2 regions of the Mesorhizobium sp. P171375 genome follow, and region 1 is predicted to be linked to the other one. Evidence: predicted binding sites of a transcription regulator. Region 1 holds the regulator's gene; the other holds the start of a gene.
What was found. The regulator PhoB, encoded in region 1, activates phosphate uptake and scavenging genes when phosphate is short. The targets are predictions, from matches to a motif close to TGTCATNNANCTGTCAT.

Region 1 (7,327 bases):
TCCGGTTTTAGTTGCAGGCTGCAACGCTGCCGGCAGTGACGCCGGCGCAGACTTCGTCCTTCTTGATCCAGCCGGCATCGATGACGACGTTGAGGTTGTCCTTGGTGATGGCAACCGGGGTCAGGAACAGCGACTTGACGGTGTTGCCGCCGGGCGTGGTGAAGTCCTTGGCGCCGGCAATGTCGCCCGTCTTCTTGCCGTCGGCCAGCTGCGAAGCGATCTCGGCGGCGTTCTTGCCGAGCTCGCGCGCGTCCTTCCACACCGACACGGTCTGCGTGCCGAGCGCGATGCGGTTCAGCGCGGCATGGTCGCCGTCCTGGCCCGAGACCGGAACGGTTCCGGCCAGACCCTGCGCCGTCAGCGCCGCGACGACGCCGCCGGCGGTGCCGTCATTGGCCGCAACCACCGCATCGACCTTGTTGTCGTTGGCGGTCAGGAACTGTTCCATGTTCTTCTGGGCGTTGGCGGGCAGCCAGCCATCCGTGTAAGCCTCGCCGACATTCTTGATCTTGCCCGAGTCGATGGCTTCCTTGAGCACTTCCATCGAGCCGGCGAACAGGAAATCGGCATTCGGATCGGCACCCGAGCCCTTGATAAAGACATAGTTGCCTTCGGGCTTCGCCTTGAACACTTCGCGGGCCTGCATGCGGCCGACTTCCTTGTTGTCGAAGGTCAGATAGAAGACGTCCTTGTTCTCGATCAGGCGGTCATAGCCGACGACTGGAATGCCTTCGTCCAGCGCCTTCTGCACCGCCGGGCCGATGGCCGAGGCGTCCTGCGCCAGGATGATCAGCGAGTTGGCGCCCTGCGAGATCAGACTTTCGACGTCGGTCAGCTGCTTGCCGGGATTGGACTGCGCGTCGGCGGAAATGTACTTGTCGCCGGCAGCCTCGATCGCCGCCTTCATCGCCGCTTCGTCGGTCTTCCAGCGCTCTTCCTGGAAGTTCGACCACGACACGCCGATGACCTTGTCCTTCGCCTGCGCGACCGACACCAGCGTCAGCGACATGGCGACACCCGCCAGCATGGCGGCTGCAAATCTGTTCATGATAACCCTCCCTGCGCCGCGCACGGCGCGACAAAAACTGGCCCGAAGGCCGGCACACAGAGGCTCTATTTTTTCGAGCCTCGAAAAAATACTGGTCCAACGGCGGGGCGCTGTCAACATCGATTCTGATGGATTCTGATGGCTTCGCCGAATTTTTTCGGGACCCGCAATAAACAATGACAGCGCCGCTGGCTTCTGGCAATATTTGCGTGGCGTCCCTGACCGCCTCCACTATCATGAGGCGCAAGGGGACCGGGAGGAAAACAAAAATGTCGGTTGGAATCCGTCACGACGATCTGCGCCGTCGCAACCGTGCGATGGTGATTTCGGCCGTGCGCCGGGCCGGCCAGCCGTCGCGCACCGAGATTGCGGCGACCACAGGCCTCAGCCATTCGACCATATCGGCGATCTCGTCTGATCTGATTCAAGAAGGCATCCTGGCTGAGAGCAAACCCGGCGAGACGGGTGCGCTGAAGCGCGGCCGGCCGCAGGTTGGCCTTGCGCTCAACCCGGAAGCCGCCGCGGTGATGACCGTGGTGCTGTCGCTGAACTTCCTCTCCGTCACCGTCATCGACTATGCTGGCCATGTGGTCGCCGAGGAGCAGCGCCGGCTGGATACGCTGACCATGCCGCGCGACGAGCTGATCGGCGAATGCACGGCAATCGTTCGGCGGCAGCTCGAGGATCCCGATCTCGATGTTCAGAGCATCGCCCGCATTGCCATGGGCATCCAGGGCATCACCGATTCGCGGGCGCGCGCCATGCTGTGGTCGCCGATCACGCCGCTGACCGACATTGCCTTCGCCGACATACTGGAAGCGGAATTCGGCATTCCGGCCACCATGGAAAACGACTGCAACATGATGGCGGTGGCGCTGCAATGGCGCCAGCCTGAGCGCTACCGCGACAATTTCATCGCTATCCTGCTCTCGCATGGCATCGGCATGGGGTTGGTGCTGAAGGGCGAATTGTTTACCGGCACCCATTCCTCGGGCGGCGAGTTCGGCCACATGATCCACCGGCCCGGCGGCGCGCTGTGCCGTTGCGGGCGGCGCGGCTGCGTGGAGGCCTATGCCGGCAATTACGCCATCTGGCGCAGCGCCAAAATGATGAGCGAGGATGCCGAACCGGTCGATGTCGGCGACGCCGACATGCGGGCGCTCGCCGCACGTGCCCGCGAGACCGATGGCCCGGAGCGCGAAGCCTACCGCAAGGCCGGCGAGGCGCTCGGCTTCGGCCTCGGCAGCCTGTTCGCGCTGATCGATCCAGCACCTGTCGCCATGGTCGGAGTCAGCGCCGCCGCGTTCGATCTGATCGAACCGGCATTGCGCGAAGCGATTGCTCAGACCGCCGGCGGCCAGCACTCGAAATCGATCTCCTTCGACACCGAGCCCAACGAACTGCCGCTGATCCGCGAAGGCTGCGCTATGCGCGCGCTCAGCTTCGTCGACCAGGAGATTTTCGCACCGGGGATTCAGGCAAAAGCGGGCAAGCATGTCGCCTGAGGGGCCGGCAACAGCGCGGCGCGCCTAATCTTCCCGGATAGCGTAGCCGGCGCCGCGGATGGTGCGGATGACGTCGGGCATGCGGCCATTGTTGACCGCCTTGCGCAGTCGACCGACATGCACGTCGACCGTGCGCTCGTCGATATAGATCGTCTCGCCCCAGACATTGTCGAGCAGCTGGCTGCGCGAGAACACGCGGCCGGGATGGCGCATCATGAATTCGAGCAGGCGGAACTCGGTCGGTCCGAGCCTGATTTCGCTCTTCTTGCGGTAGACGCGGTGCGATTCACGGTCGAGCACGATGTCGCCGACCTTGAGCACGCTGGACAGCACTTCCGGCTTGGCGCGGCGCAGCAACGCTTTCACGCGCGCCATGAATTCCGGTGTCGAGAACGGCTTGACCAGATAGTCGTCGGCGCCGGTCGACAGGCCACGCACGCGGTCGCTCTCCTCGCCACGCGCGGTCAGCATGATGATCGGCAGCCGTTCGGTCTCGGGCCGCATGCGCAGCCGGCGGCAGAGCTCGATGCCGGACACCGCCGGCACCATCCAGTCGAGCACCAGAAGGTCGGGCACATTTTCCTGCAGCCGAATTTCGGCCTCGTCGCCGCGCGTCACCACCTCGACCTGGTAGCCTTCGGATTCGAGGTTGTAGCGGAGGAGCACGCCCAGCGGCTCCTCGTCCTCCACGACCATGATGCGTGGCGCGATCATCAGCAGTTCACCCTTGTCAGGCCGAAGTGGCCATCGCCGTCTCGTCCTGCTTCGGGCGATTGGCGGGCAATTGCTGGCCGGTCAGCACATAATACGCATTTTCAGCGATGTTGGTGACATGATCACCGATGCGCTCCAGATTCTTGGCGCAGAACAGGAGATGCGTGCAGGCGGTGATGTTGCGCGGGTCTTCCATCATGTAGGTCAAGAGTTCACGAAACACCGACGTGTATTTGACGTCGATACGTTCGTCCTCATTCCTGAGTTTCGCCAGGGCTGCCGCATCGGCCGCGGCATACTCCTCGACCACTCCTTGCACCTGGATCAGCACCAGCTGCGCCATCGCGTCGATGGAGTGCGAGAGGTCGCGCGGCGTGACGCTGAGGCCCACGGTGCCGACGCGCTTGGCGATGTTCTTGGCGAGATCGCCGATGCGCTCGAGGTCGCCGGCCATGCGGATCGAGCCGACCACGGCACGCAGATCGTTGGCCATCGGCTGGCGCTTGGCGATGAGCGTGATAGCGCGATCGTCGAGTTCCCGCTGGCGCGCGTCCATGATGGCGTCGTCGGACACGACGCGCTGCGCCAGCGCATTGTCGGAATTGAGCAGCGCTTTTGTCGAGCCGCTGACCATCGACCCGGCCAGATCGCCCATGTCGCGGATCAGCTTGCTGATCTGGCCCAACTCTTCATCGAAGGAAGCGACGGTATGTTCACCCATGATCGTGGTCCTCGTGCCTGAAAATTCAACCGCTGGACGGCTCAGCCGAAGCGGCCGGTAATGTAGTCCTGGGTGCGCTTGTCGTCGGGATTGGTGAACATCTTGTCGGTGGCGCCCTCCTCGACCAGGTAGCCGAGGTGGAACATCGCCGTGCGCTGCGACACGCGCGCCGCCTGCTGCATCGAGTGGGTGACGATGACGATCGTGTAATTCTGGCGCAGCTCGTCGATCAGCTCCTCGACGCGTGCGGTGGCAATCGGGTCGAGCGCCGAGCATGGTTCGTCCATCAGGATTACTTCCGGCGACACCGCAATGGCGCGCGCGATGCACAGGCGCTGCTGCTGGCCGCCGGACAGGCCGGTGCCGGGCTCCTGCAGGCGGTCCTTGACCTCGTTCCAGATCGCCGCCTTCTTCAAGCTCGACTCGACGATCTGGTCCATGTCGGACTTGCGCTTGGCCAGCCCATGGATGCGCGGGCCATAGGCAACGTTCTCGTAGATCGACTTCGGGAACGGATTGGGCTTCTGGAACACCATGCCGACGCGCGCCCTGAGTTCGACGACGTCGATGTTCTTGTCATAGATGTCGTCCTCGTCGAGCGTGATCTTGCCGGTCACCCGCGCCGAATCGATGGTGTCGTTCATGCGGTTGAGGCAGCGCAGGAAGGTCGACTTGCCGCAGCCGGACGGGCCGATCAGCGCCGTCACCTGGTTCTGGCGGACGTCGAGATTGACGTCGAACAGCGCCTGCTTCTCGCCGTAGAACACGCCGACCTTGTCGCCGCGCATCTTGATGACTTCGTTCGACTTGGCGTTCATTTTGTCGCCCACTGCGTTTTCAAGGGACTGTTCGGTCATGATGTTCATACCAAATTGCCTTTTTTCTACCAGCGCCGCTCGAACCGGCGCCGAAGCACGATCGCGGTGATGTTCATGGCCATGAGAAAGACGAGCAGGATGATGATGGCGCCGGACATGCGCTCGACAAAAGCGCGTTCGGCCTCGTTTGCCCACATGTAGATCTGCACCGGCAGCGCCGTCGCCGGATCGAAAGGCGTCTTCGGATAGTTGGCGACGAAGGCGACCATGCCGATCAGAAGCAGCGGTGCTGTCTCACCCAGCGCACGCGCCAGGCCGATAATCGTGCCGGTCAGGATGCCGGGAGCGGCAAGTGGCAGTATGTGCTGGAACACCATCTGCATCTTCGAGGCGCCAAGCCCAAGCGCTGCCGAGCGGATCGACGGCGGCACCGCGGCAAGGGCCGCGCGCGTCGCGATGATGATGGTCGGCAGCGTCATCAATGTCAGCACCAGGCCACCGACAAAGGCGGCCGAGCGCGGCATGCCGAGGAAGTTGATGAACACGGCAAGGCCGAGCAGACCGAAGACGATCGACGGCACCGCTGCAAGATTGTTGATGTTGACCTCGATCAGGTCGGTGAAGCGGTTCTTCTTGGCGAATTCCTCGAGATAGATCGAGGCCGCGACGCCGATCGGCAGCGCCAAAAGCAGCACAATCACCATCATGTAGAACGAGCCGATGATCGCCACGCCCATGCCTGACGTCTCGGGCCGGCTGGAGGCGCCATAGGTGAACAGACCGGTGTTGAAATGCTCGGCCATCACGCCGTCGGCCTTGAGTTTGTTCATCCAGTCGATCTGCTGGTTGGACACCTTGCGGCGCGCTTCATCGACGCCGAGGTCGATCTGGCCCTTGAAGGCGGAGTCGAGATTGGCCGCGGCCAGGATATTGACGTCGCGCGTCGTGCCGATCACCGACGGATCGGCGGCGACGATGTCGCGCAGCTGGACGCGGGCGCCTTCCGACAGGAAGCCCTTGAGCTTCATGACCATCGGCTTGTTGCTTGGGTCGATGCCAAGCTTGGCCATCAGCGCAGTGTCGGCGAGCTTGGGATAGTTCGCCTTGATCAGCACGCTCGGATCGGTGGCGCGCTTGCCGGAGGGATCGATGACTTTCTCGTCGAAGCTGATCGGCAGCGTCACCGTCGTCTGCCAGAAGGCGGTGTAGCCCTTCGAGACGATGGTGATCAGCATGATGGCCAGGAAGGCGAGGCCGACCGAGATCGCAATCACACCGTAGATGCGGAAACGGCGTTCAGCGGCGTAGCGCGCCTTCAGCCCTATGTCGCGGCGCGGACGCGCAACGGCGCCCGCCATCGTGTCCAGGGGAATGTCGGTCATTCGTACTGCTCCCGGTACTTGCGCACGATGTAGAGGGCGACGATGTTCATCACCAGTGTCAGCGCGAACAGCGTCAGGCCGAGCGCGAAGGCGACCAGCGTCTGCGGCGAGTTGAACTCGAGGTCGCCGGTCAGCTGGTTGACGATCTTGACGGTGATGGTCGTCATCGCCTCGAATGGATTGGCGGTGAGATTGGCGGCAACGCCGGCCGCCAGCACGACGATCATCGTCTCGCCGATGGCGCGCGACGCCGTCAGCAGGATGGCGCCGACGATGCCGGGAAGTGCCGCCGGCAGGATCACCCTCTTGATCGTCTCGGAGCGCGTCGCGCCCAGGCCAAGCGAGCCGTCACGCATGGCGCGCGGCACCGCGGTGATGATGTCGTCGGACAGCGAGGACACGACCGGGATCAGCATGACGCCCATCACCAGGCCGGCGGTGAAGATGCTCTGGCCCTGGATGAAGGGCGAACCGCCAGTGAGTGCCGCCGACAGGTCGCGCAGGAATGGCCCGAGCGTGACCACGGCGAAGATGCCGTAGACGATGGTCGGGATGCCGGCCAGCAGTTCCAGCGCCGGCTTGACCACCGCGCGAACCTTGGGCGAAGCATATTCGGCCATGTAGACCGCCGACATCAAGCCGACCGGCACCGCCACCAGCAGAGCGACGGCGGCGATATAAAGCGTGCCGGCGAGAAGCGGGATCAGGCCGAACTGGCCCTGGCTGCCGCCGGAGCCGGCAGCGGCGAAACGCGGATCCCACACCGTGCCGAAGAAGAAGCTCATCGGCGACACGCTTTCGAAGAAGGTGATGGTCTGGAACAGCATCGACAGCACGATGCCGACCGTGGTCAGGATGGCGATGGTCGATGCCGCAAGCAGCCCCCACAGCATCAGCCTCTCGACATTGTTGCGCGCCCTGGCGCGCGGCGCGATCTGCCGCAGCGCATAGAAGGCGCCGGCGATCGACAGCGCAAGCGTCAGCACCGCGCCAAACAGGCCGAGCCTGTCCTGGACCGTGTTCGCCTCGACGGCGATCGGGATCATGTAATCCTGCGTGTCGCTGGCCAGCGCCACGCCCTTGGCGATGAGCAGCGGCTGCAATTCAGCGAACGTGGCGGGAAGCGGCGTTCCGGCATC
Region 2 (7,327 bases), 350 kb from region 1:
TCGACATCTCGCTATCCGCTGGACGATCGCGCCCTGCACGGCACCTCGACCTCTCATCAACTGCAACCGCTGCGGCACGGTGAAGGCCTATTGCTGCAGCGACAAATTCCGCGTCAACGCCAATGGCAAGCGCATCGACGTCTGGCTGATCTATCGCTGTATCGACTGCGACAATTCGTGGAATTTCGGCATTTTCGAACGCTGCAACCGCCTCGACATCGAACCGGCGCTGCTGGCTGCCCTTGAAAGCAACGACCCGGCCCTCGCCCGCCGCCACGCCTTCGATGTCGTGACGTTGCGAAGCCGGGTTGGCCGCGTCGAGGAGTTTTCCGACGTCGCCATTCACAAACAGAGGCTCGGCGACGAGGGCGAACGCGCCGGCGCACTCGAACTCAGGCTCGCGCTGGAAATGCCGACATCGCTGCGACTCGACCGTTTGCTTGCCGGCGAGCTCGGCATCTCACGGTCGAGGCTTCAGGCGCTGGAGGAGAAGCGATTGCTGGTGGTTGATCCGGAAGGGGCCAAGGCTTTGCGCAAGCCGGCCCGCAACGGCACCACCGTGCGGATTGATCTCGCCAGCGAAGCCGACCGCAAAGCTATCATCTCAGCGGCCAGCGGATAAACGAAAGGGGCGAAGCATGTTGGTGCTTCGCCCCGTCCCATATCCGGAAAAATCAGACGATTAAGCCGCGCCGACCACTTTCGCCGACTTCTCGAAGCGCTTGCGCTCGTTCGGGTCGAGATAGAGCTTGCGCAGGCGGATGGTCTTCGGCGTCACCTCTACCAGCTCGTCGTCCTGGATCCAGGCCAGCGCGCGCTCAAGAGTCATGCGGATCGGCGGCGTCAGCTTGACCGCCTCATCCTTGCCGGCGGCGCGGATGTTGGTCAGCTTCTTGCCCTTCAGCACATTCACTTCGAGGTCGTTGTCACGGCTATGGATGCCGATGATCATGCCCTGATAGACCTTGACGCCCGGGTCGATGACCATCGGGCCGCGGTCTTCCAGGTTCCACATGGCGTAGGCCACTGCTTCGCCCTGTTCGTTGGAGATCAGCACGCCGTTGGTGCGGCCCGGCAGTTCGCCCTTGTAGGGCTGGTAGGCATGGAACAGCCGGTTCATCACGGCGGTGCCGCGCGTGTCGGTCAACAGTTCCGACTGGTAGCCGATCAGGCCGCGCGTCGGCGCGTGGAAGACGATGCGCTGGCGGTTGCCGCCGGAGGGGCGCAGTTCGACCATCTCGGCCTTACGCTCCGACATCTTCTGCACGACGATGCCGGCATGCTCCTCGTCGACGTCGATGACGACTTCCTCGACCGGCTCCAGCAATTCGCCGTTCTCGCCGTTCTGCATGACGACGCGGGGACGCGACACGGCGATCTCAAAGCCTTCGCGGCGCATCGTCTCGATCAGCACGGCCAGCTGCAATTCGCCACGGCCGGAGACGAAGAACGAATCCTTATCGGGCGATTCCTCGATCTTCAGCGCGACATTGCCTTCGGCTTCGCGCAGCAGGCGGTCGCGGATGACGCGGCTGGTCACCTTATCGCCTTCGGTGCCGGCGAGCGGCGAGTCATTGACCAGGAAGGACATGGTCACGGTCGGCGGATCGATCGGCTGCGCATGCAGCGGTTCGGTCACCGCCGGGTCGCAGAAGGTGTCGGCAACGGTGCCTTTCGACAGGCCGGCAATGGCGACGATGTCGCCCGCCTGCGCCTCCTCGATCGGCTGGCGCTCGAGGCCACGGAAAGCGAGGATCTTGGAAATACGACCGGTTTCGACCAGCGTGCCGTCATGGTGCAGCACCTTGACCGGCTGGTTGGACTTCAACGTGCCGCTCTCGATGCGGCCGGTGATGATGCGGCCAAGGAAGGGATTGGCTTCCAGAATGGTGCCGATCATGCGGAACGGACCCGGGTGAACGGTCGGCGCCGGCACATGCTTGATAACGAGATCGAACAGCGGCGCCAGGCCCTGGTCCTTCGGGCCTTCCGGGTTTTCGGAGACCCAGCCATCGCGGCCCGAACCGTAGAGGATCGGGAAGTCGAGCTGCTCGTCGGTGGCGTCGAGCGCGGCAAACAGGTCGAACACCTCGTTGACTACCTCGACGTGTCGGGCATCCGGACGGTCGATCTTGTTGATGACGACGATCGGCTTCAGGCCGACCTTGAGCGCCTTGCCGACGACGAATTTGGTCTGCGGCATCGGGCCCTCGGCGGCGTCGACCAGCACGATGGCCGAATCCACCATCGACAGGATGCGCTCGACCTCACCGCCGAAATCGGCGTGGCCGGGGGTGTCGACGATATTGATGCGGGTATCCTTCCAGTCGACCGAGGTCGCCTTGGCCAGGATGGTGATGCCGCGTTCCTTTTCCAGGTCGTTGGAATCCATGGCGCGCTCGGCGACGCGCTGATTGTCGCGGAAGGAGCCGGATTGCCGGAGCAACTGGTCGACGAGGGTGGTTTTTCCATGGTCGACGTGCGCGATGATCGCGATATTACGAATTTTCATGTTGTGGTCTCGGGAGCGTTGCAGGCAGCAGGCCAAAAGGCGCCGCCTCTTTCGGTTGCGCGGCTCATACAGGGTTTTTCGCAATTGCGAAAGAGGAGGCGCATCACCAAATACTCATCAAATCTTAAGCATCTCGGTGTGAGATGGTTTTGTTAACCAAGGCGGAACCTTTCGGGGTCCGGGCTGTTCGACATTCATGACCGACAAACTCAACCGATTTTGGCCACTCATCGCTTCGGTCGCATTCGCTGCCGTGCTGGCCGCCAATGCCGCCCAGTCGGCCGCGGCGCTGAAGGAAGCCAATCCTGCTTCGTCGTCCGACCAGACGGCCGAGCAGATGTTTGCCGACGCCCCTGATGGCGTCGACCCCGTGGTTACCGGCCCGGTCAGCGCCTACTTCAAGCAGAGGCAGCAGGTTGCCGGCTGCGACAGCGCGGTTTGGCCAAAGATTCCGACGGTTTGTTACCCGGATTGAGGGTGCGCTTTACCCTCCCCCTTGTGGGGAGGGTCGATCCGCGAAGCGGATCGGGGTGGGGGTGCTCCCACAGACGCCGGCGCTTCACCCCCACCCCGTCTCGCCAGCTTCGCTCCGCGAAGCCGCCTCGCCGACCCTCCCCACAAGGGGGAGGGTAAAAAAGGCCCTCCTACGCCGACCGCACCGGATCCAGTGTCACCTTGTAGAGCTCGTTATCATCACGATCCATCAGCCGCACCGTCAGCTGCTCGGTCGCCCCTGAAATGTCGACCAGCCCAAAGAACTGCAGGCCGGCCGATGGCGGCAGGTTCTGGCCCTGTTCGGCGTTCGGCGCCTTGATGAATTTCAGCTCCGGGCCGAACGTCATGTCGAAATCGTTGGGGCCGAACGTGCCGGCATGGATCGGGCCGGAGACGAATTCCCAGAACGGATTGAAGTCCTGGAACTGCGCCTTGTCGGGGTTGTAGTAGTGCGCGGCCGTGTAGTGCACGTCGGCCGTCAGCCACACTGTGTTGGTGATGCCGGCGTTCTTGATGTAGCGCAACAGGTCGGCGATCTCGAGCTCGCGGCCCTTTGGCAGGCCGTTGTCGCCATTGCTGACGGCTTCCGCGCCGACCTTCTTGGTGCCGTCGTCCCAGACGACGAGGCCGAGCGGCATGTCGGCGGCGATGATCTTCCAGGTCGCCTTGGAGTTGGTCAGTTCGCGCTTCAGCCATTTGGTCTGCTGTTCGCCGAGCATACGGGACTCCGGCGTCATGGTGTCCTGCATGTCAGGGCCGTTGGGGCCGCGATAGGAGCGCATGTCGAGGAAGAACACGTCGAGCAGCGGCCCATGGGATATCTTACGATAGACGCGGCCCGGCTCCGACGGTTCGTAGCGGATCGTCGTCATCTCATGGAAGGCGCGCGCCGCACGCGCCGCCAGCACATGGATGGATTTTTCGGTGTAGCGGCTGTCGGCGCTCAAATCCTTCGAATCCGACCAGTTGTTCAGCACTTCGTGGTCGTCCCACTGGTAGAAGTTCGGGCAGATGGCGCTCAGGGCGAGAACGTTCTTGTCCATCATGTTGTACTTCCACTGGTCGCGGTACTCGTCCAGCGTCTCGGCCACCTTGCGCTTGCCGTCGATGAGGACGACGTTCTTCCATTTGCCGCCGCCAGGCAGGTCGACCTCATCCTTCATGGCGCCATCGGCATAGATCGTGTCGCCGGAATGCAGGAAGAAGTCAGGCGTGTGCTTGGCGATGGTGGCGTAGGTCTTCATGCCGGTCTCGTCGATGCCCCAGCCCTGGCCGGCCGTGTCGCCCGACCAGGCAAACTTGATGTCGCGCTTCGAGGCCGGTGCAGTGCGGAAGCGCCCGACGATCGGCTCGGAAACGACATTGATGTCGGCGAGGTCGGCGGCCGTCATGCGGTAGAAGATGTCCTGGTCGGCAGCCAAGTCGGTGAGCAGCCGCTTGACCGTAAAGTCGCTGGCCGGCGAGGTATCGAGCGGCGCCAGCCGGGTGGCGTTGGCGAAATTCTCGGTCGACGACACTTCGAACATGACGCGCGAGGGTCGATCGGTGCGCGTCCACACCATGCCGCTCGAGGCATCGACATCGCCGGACTGGACGCCATGGGTAAAGGCCGGGCGCTGGCTGGCGCGCGAATAATAGGGCAAAGCGAGGCCCGATGCGCCGAGCAGACCGGCCGCACTCGCTGAGGTGACGAAAGCGCGGCGGGTCATCGAGATCTTGTTCATGGCTGTCTCCTGATGGCTTGAACGTCCGCCACCAGCGTCCAGCCTCAATGTTTCAGCCGCATCTCGGAAAGATGAAGTTTTGATAACAATGAACAGTCGAACTGCTGATCTCCCCCCTCGTGGGGGAGATGGCCGGCAGGCCAGAGGGGGGCGCGAAGGATCGCCAGCCACTCGGGTGCTTGCCGGCCAAGCGCCGGCTTAACGATTCGATTGAACGGAAAACACGAAGATTGAACTGATAACTCGGCGGGACAGCGCCCCCCTCTGCCCTGCCGGGCATCTCCCCCACAAGGGGGGAGATCAGCGCTCCACCGTCGCGCTCAAGCCACCTGCGGCTCCGGGTCGAAGGCCGGCCGGCTCGTATTGATCAGCAGCGACAGACACGCCGCCACAATCGCCGTCATGCCGGCAATCAGGAAGGCCAGTTCATAATTGCCCTGCAATTCCCGCATGGTGCCGCCGAAGGCTGCGGCGGCTGCCGCACCGACCTGATGACCGGCGACGATCCAGCCGAACACGATCGGGCCGCTGCGGTCGCCGAAGGCTTCGTTGGCGAGCCGCAGCGTCGGCGGCACGGTGGCGATCCAGTCGAGGCCGTAGAGCACGGCAAAGATGATCAGGCTGGTCGCCGAGAAGCCGGAATAGGGCAGGTAGATCAGCGACAGGCCGCGAATGCCATAGTAGACACCGAGCAGCTTGCGCGGGTCGAAACGGTCGGTGAGCCAGCCCGACAGCGTCGTGCCGATCAGGTCGAAAATGCCCATCATCGACAAAAGGCCGGCCGCCTGCACCTCGCCGATGCCCATGTCGCCGCAAAAGGAGATCAGATGGGTGCCGACCAGCCCGTTGGTCGTGAATCCGCAGACGAAGAAGGTGGCGAACAGATACCAGAATACCCTGGTTCCCGCGGCGCGGCGCAGCGTGTTCAGCGTATGCGCCAGGAAATTGCCTTGCGAGGCCGGCGACACCGGCGGCACGTCATCGGCCTCGGCGCCATAGCGCACCATGCCGATCGAAGCCGGGCGCTCCGGCACCAGCAGCCAGACCAGCGGCAACAGACAGGCGGTGGCGACAGAGACGGCGATGGCAACCGGCTGCCAGCCGCCCGACTGGGCGAGCGAGGCGAGCAGCGGCAGGAACACCAGCAAGCCGGTGGCGCTGGAGGCTGACATCAGCCCCATGACAAGACCGCGATTGGTCTTGAACCAGCGATTGACGATGGTGGCGCCAAGCACCGTAGCAACAGCACCGGAGCCGATGCCGGAAAACACCCCCCAGGTGATGAACAAGTGCCAAGGCTCGGTCATCAGCAGGCTGAGCGCGGTTGAGCCCGACATGACCACCAGCGAGGCCAGCAGCGTGCGGCGCAGACCGATACGCTCCATCAATGCGGCGGCGAACGGCCCGGTCAGGCCATAGAGGAAGATGCCGATGGCAGCGGCAATCGAAACGGTATCCCGTCCCCAGCCGAAGCTTTTGTCCAGCGGCAGCATCATCACGGAGGGAGCCGAACGCAGACCGGCCGCGATCAGCAGGCAGAGGAAGATGACGCCGACCACGACGAAAGCGTAGCGCTGGCCAAAGGGACGGGATTGAGCTATCATGTTACTGACCGGTACGTTGCAGGGTGGAGGCAGGTATATGTACCGATCGGTAACATTGTCAATCGAGTCATATGATGCCAACGGACAAAAATATTGAACTGACCATCAACGACGGTCATGCAGCGGCGCCGCCCAAGGCTGCCAAGAAGATCCTCGACGTCGCCTACGACCTGTTTTACCGGCGCGGCATCAGGGCGATCGGCGTCGACGAAATCGTCAAGCGCGCCGGCGTGACCAAGCCCAGCCTCTACCGCAGCTTTCCCTCCAAGGACGAGCTCGCCGCCTCCTATCTGCGGCAATATGACCGTGAATATTGGGAGCGTTTCGACGAAGCCGTGGCCGCTCATCCCGGCAACCCGCGCGCGCAGATCAGCGCCTTCCTGACCCGCGTCGGCAAGCGTACGCAAAGACCGGACTATCGCGGCTGCGGCATGACCAACGCGGCGGTGGAATACCCGGAACACGGCCATCCGGCACGCGTCGTCAGCGAAGCCAACAAGCAGGAACTACGCCGCCGCTTGCGCGAAATGGCGGCAGCAATGGGTGCACAAGACCCTGACACGCTGGGCGACGGCCTGCTGCTTCTGATCGAGGGCGCCTATATCAGCGGCCAGCTGTTCGGCCTTGGCGGCCCGGCGGCATCGGTGGCGCGCAACGCCGACCTGCTGATCGAAGCCAGCTTGAAGAAATAACATTTTCGAGCGTTGGCGCCGCCCCTCACCTGCCTGCCGGCATCCTCTCCCCGTAAACGGGGCGAGGGGCGCTCCCATCACCGATTTCGCCAATCACCAACGTTGCAAGAGTATCGCTGGGGCGCGGCCAGCCTCTTTCTCCCCGTTCACGGGGAGAAATGCCCGGCAGGGCAATGAGGGGCGGCGCCAACCGCTGATAGCGCACGCTAGGCCTGTCGAAAATTTGACGATAGGCTGGAACGAACTCCACGGGAGACGTCCACATGCGCACCCTGCTGCTTGTCCCCTTTGCCCTTGCCG

Region 2: ACYHH6_RS02800 (alkaline phosphatase D family protein) is a predicted target of PhoB. The motif match lies at 4,803-4,819, and genes of this name have one in related genera.

The regions. Positions count from the first base shown of each region.
Region 1 covers NZ_JBYNWF010000001.1:211,498-218,824, forward strand. Annotated here, with positions in the region: gene xylF (D-xylose ABC transporter substrate-binding protein) at 8-1,048, opposite strand; gene ACYHH6_RS01070 (ROK family protein) at 1,318-2,553, shown strand; gene phoB (phosphate regulon transcriptional regulator PhoB) at 2,578-3,267, opposite strand; gene phoU (phosphate signaling complex protein PhoU) at 3,284-3,988, opposite strand; gene pstB (phosphate ABC transporter ATP-binding protein PstB) at 4,030-4,854, opposite strand; gene pstA (phosphate ABC transporter permease PstA) at 4,872-6,188, opposite strand; gene pstC (phosphate ABC transporter permease subunit PstC) at 6,185-7,327, opposite strand, start outside.
Region 2 covers NZ_JBYNWF010000001.1:561,593-568,919, forward strand. Annotated here, with positions in the region: gene ACYHH6_RS02785 (DUF1062 domain-containing protein) at 1-622, shown strand, start outside; gene typA (translational GTPase TypA) at 683-2,512, opposite strand; gene ACYHH6_RS02795 (hypothetical protein) at 2,709-2,987, shown strand; gene ACYHH6_RS02800 (alkaline phosphatase D family protein) at 3,157-4,731, opposite strand; gene ACYHH6_RS02805 (MFS transporter) at 5,052-6,335, opposite strand; gene ACYHH6_RS02810 (TetR/AcrR family transcriptional regulator) at 6,410-7,027, shown strand; gene ACYHH6_RS02815 (hypothetical protein) at 7,291-7,327, shown strand, end outside.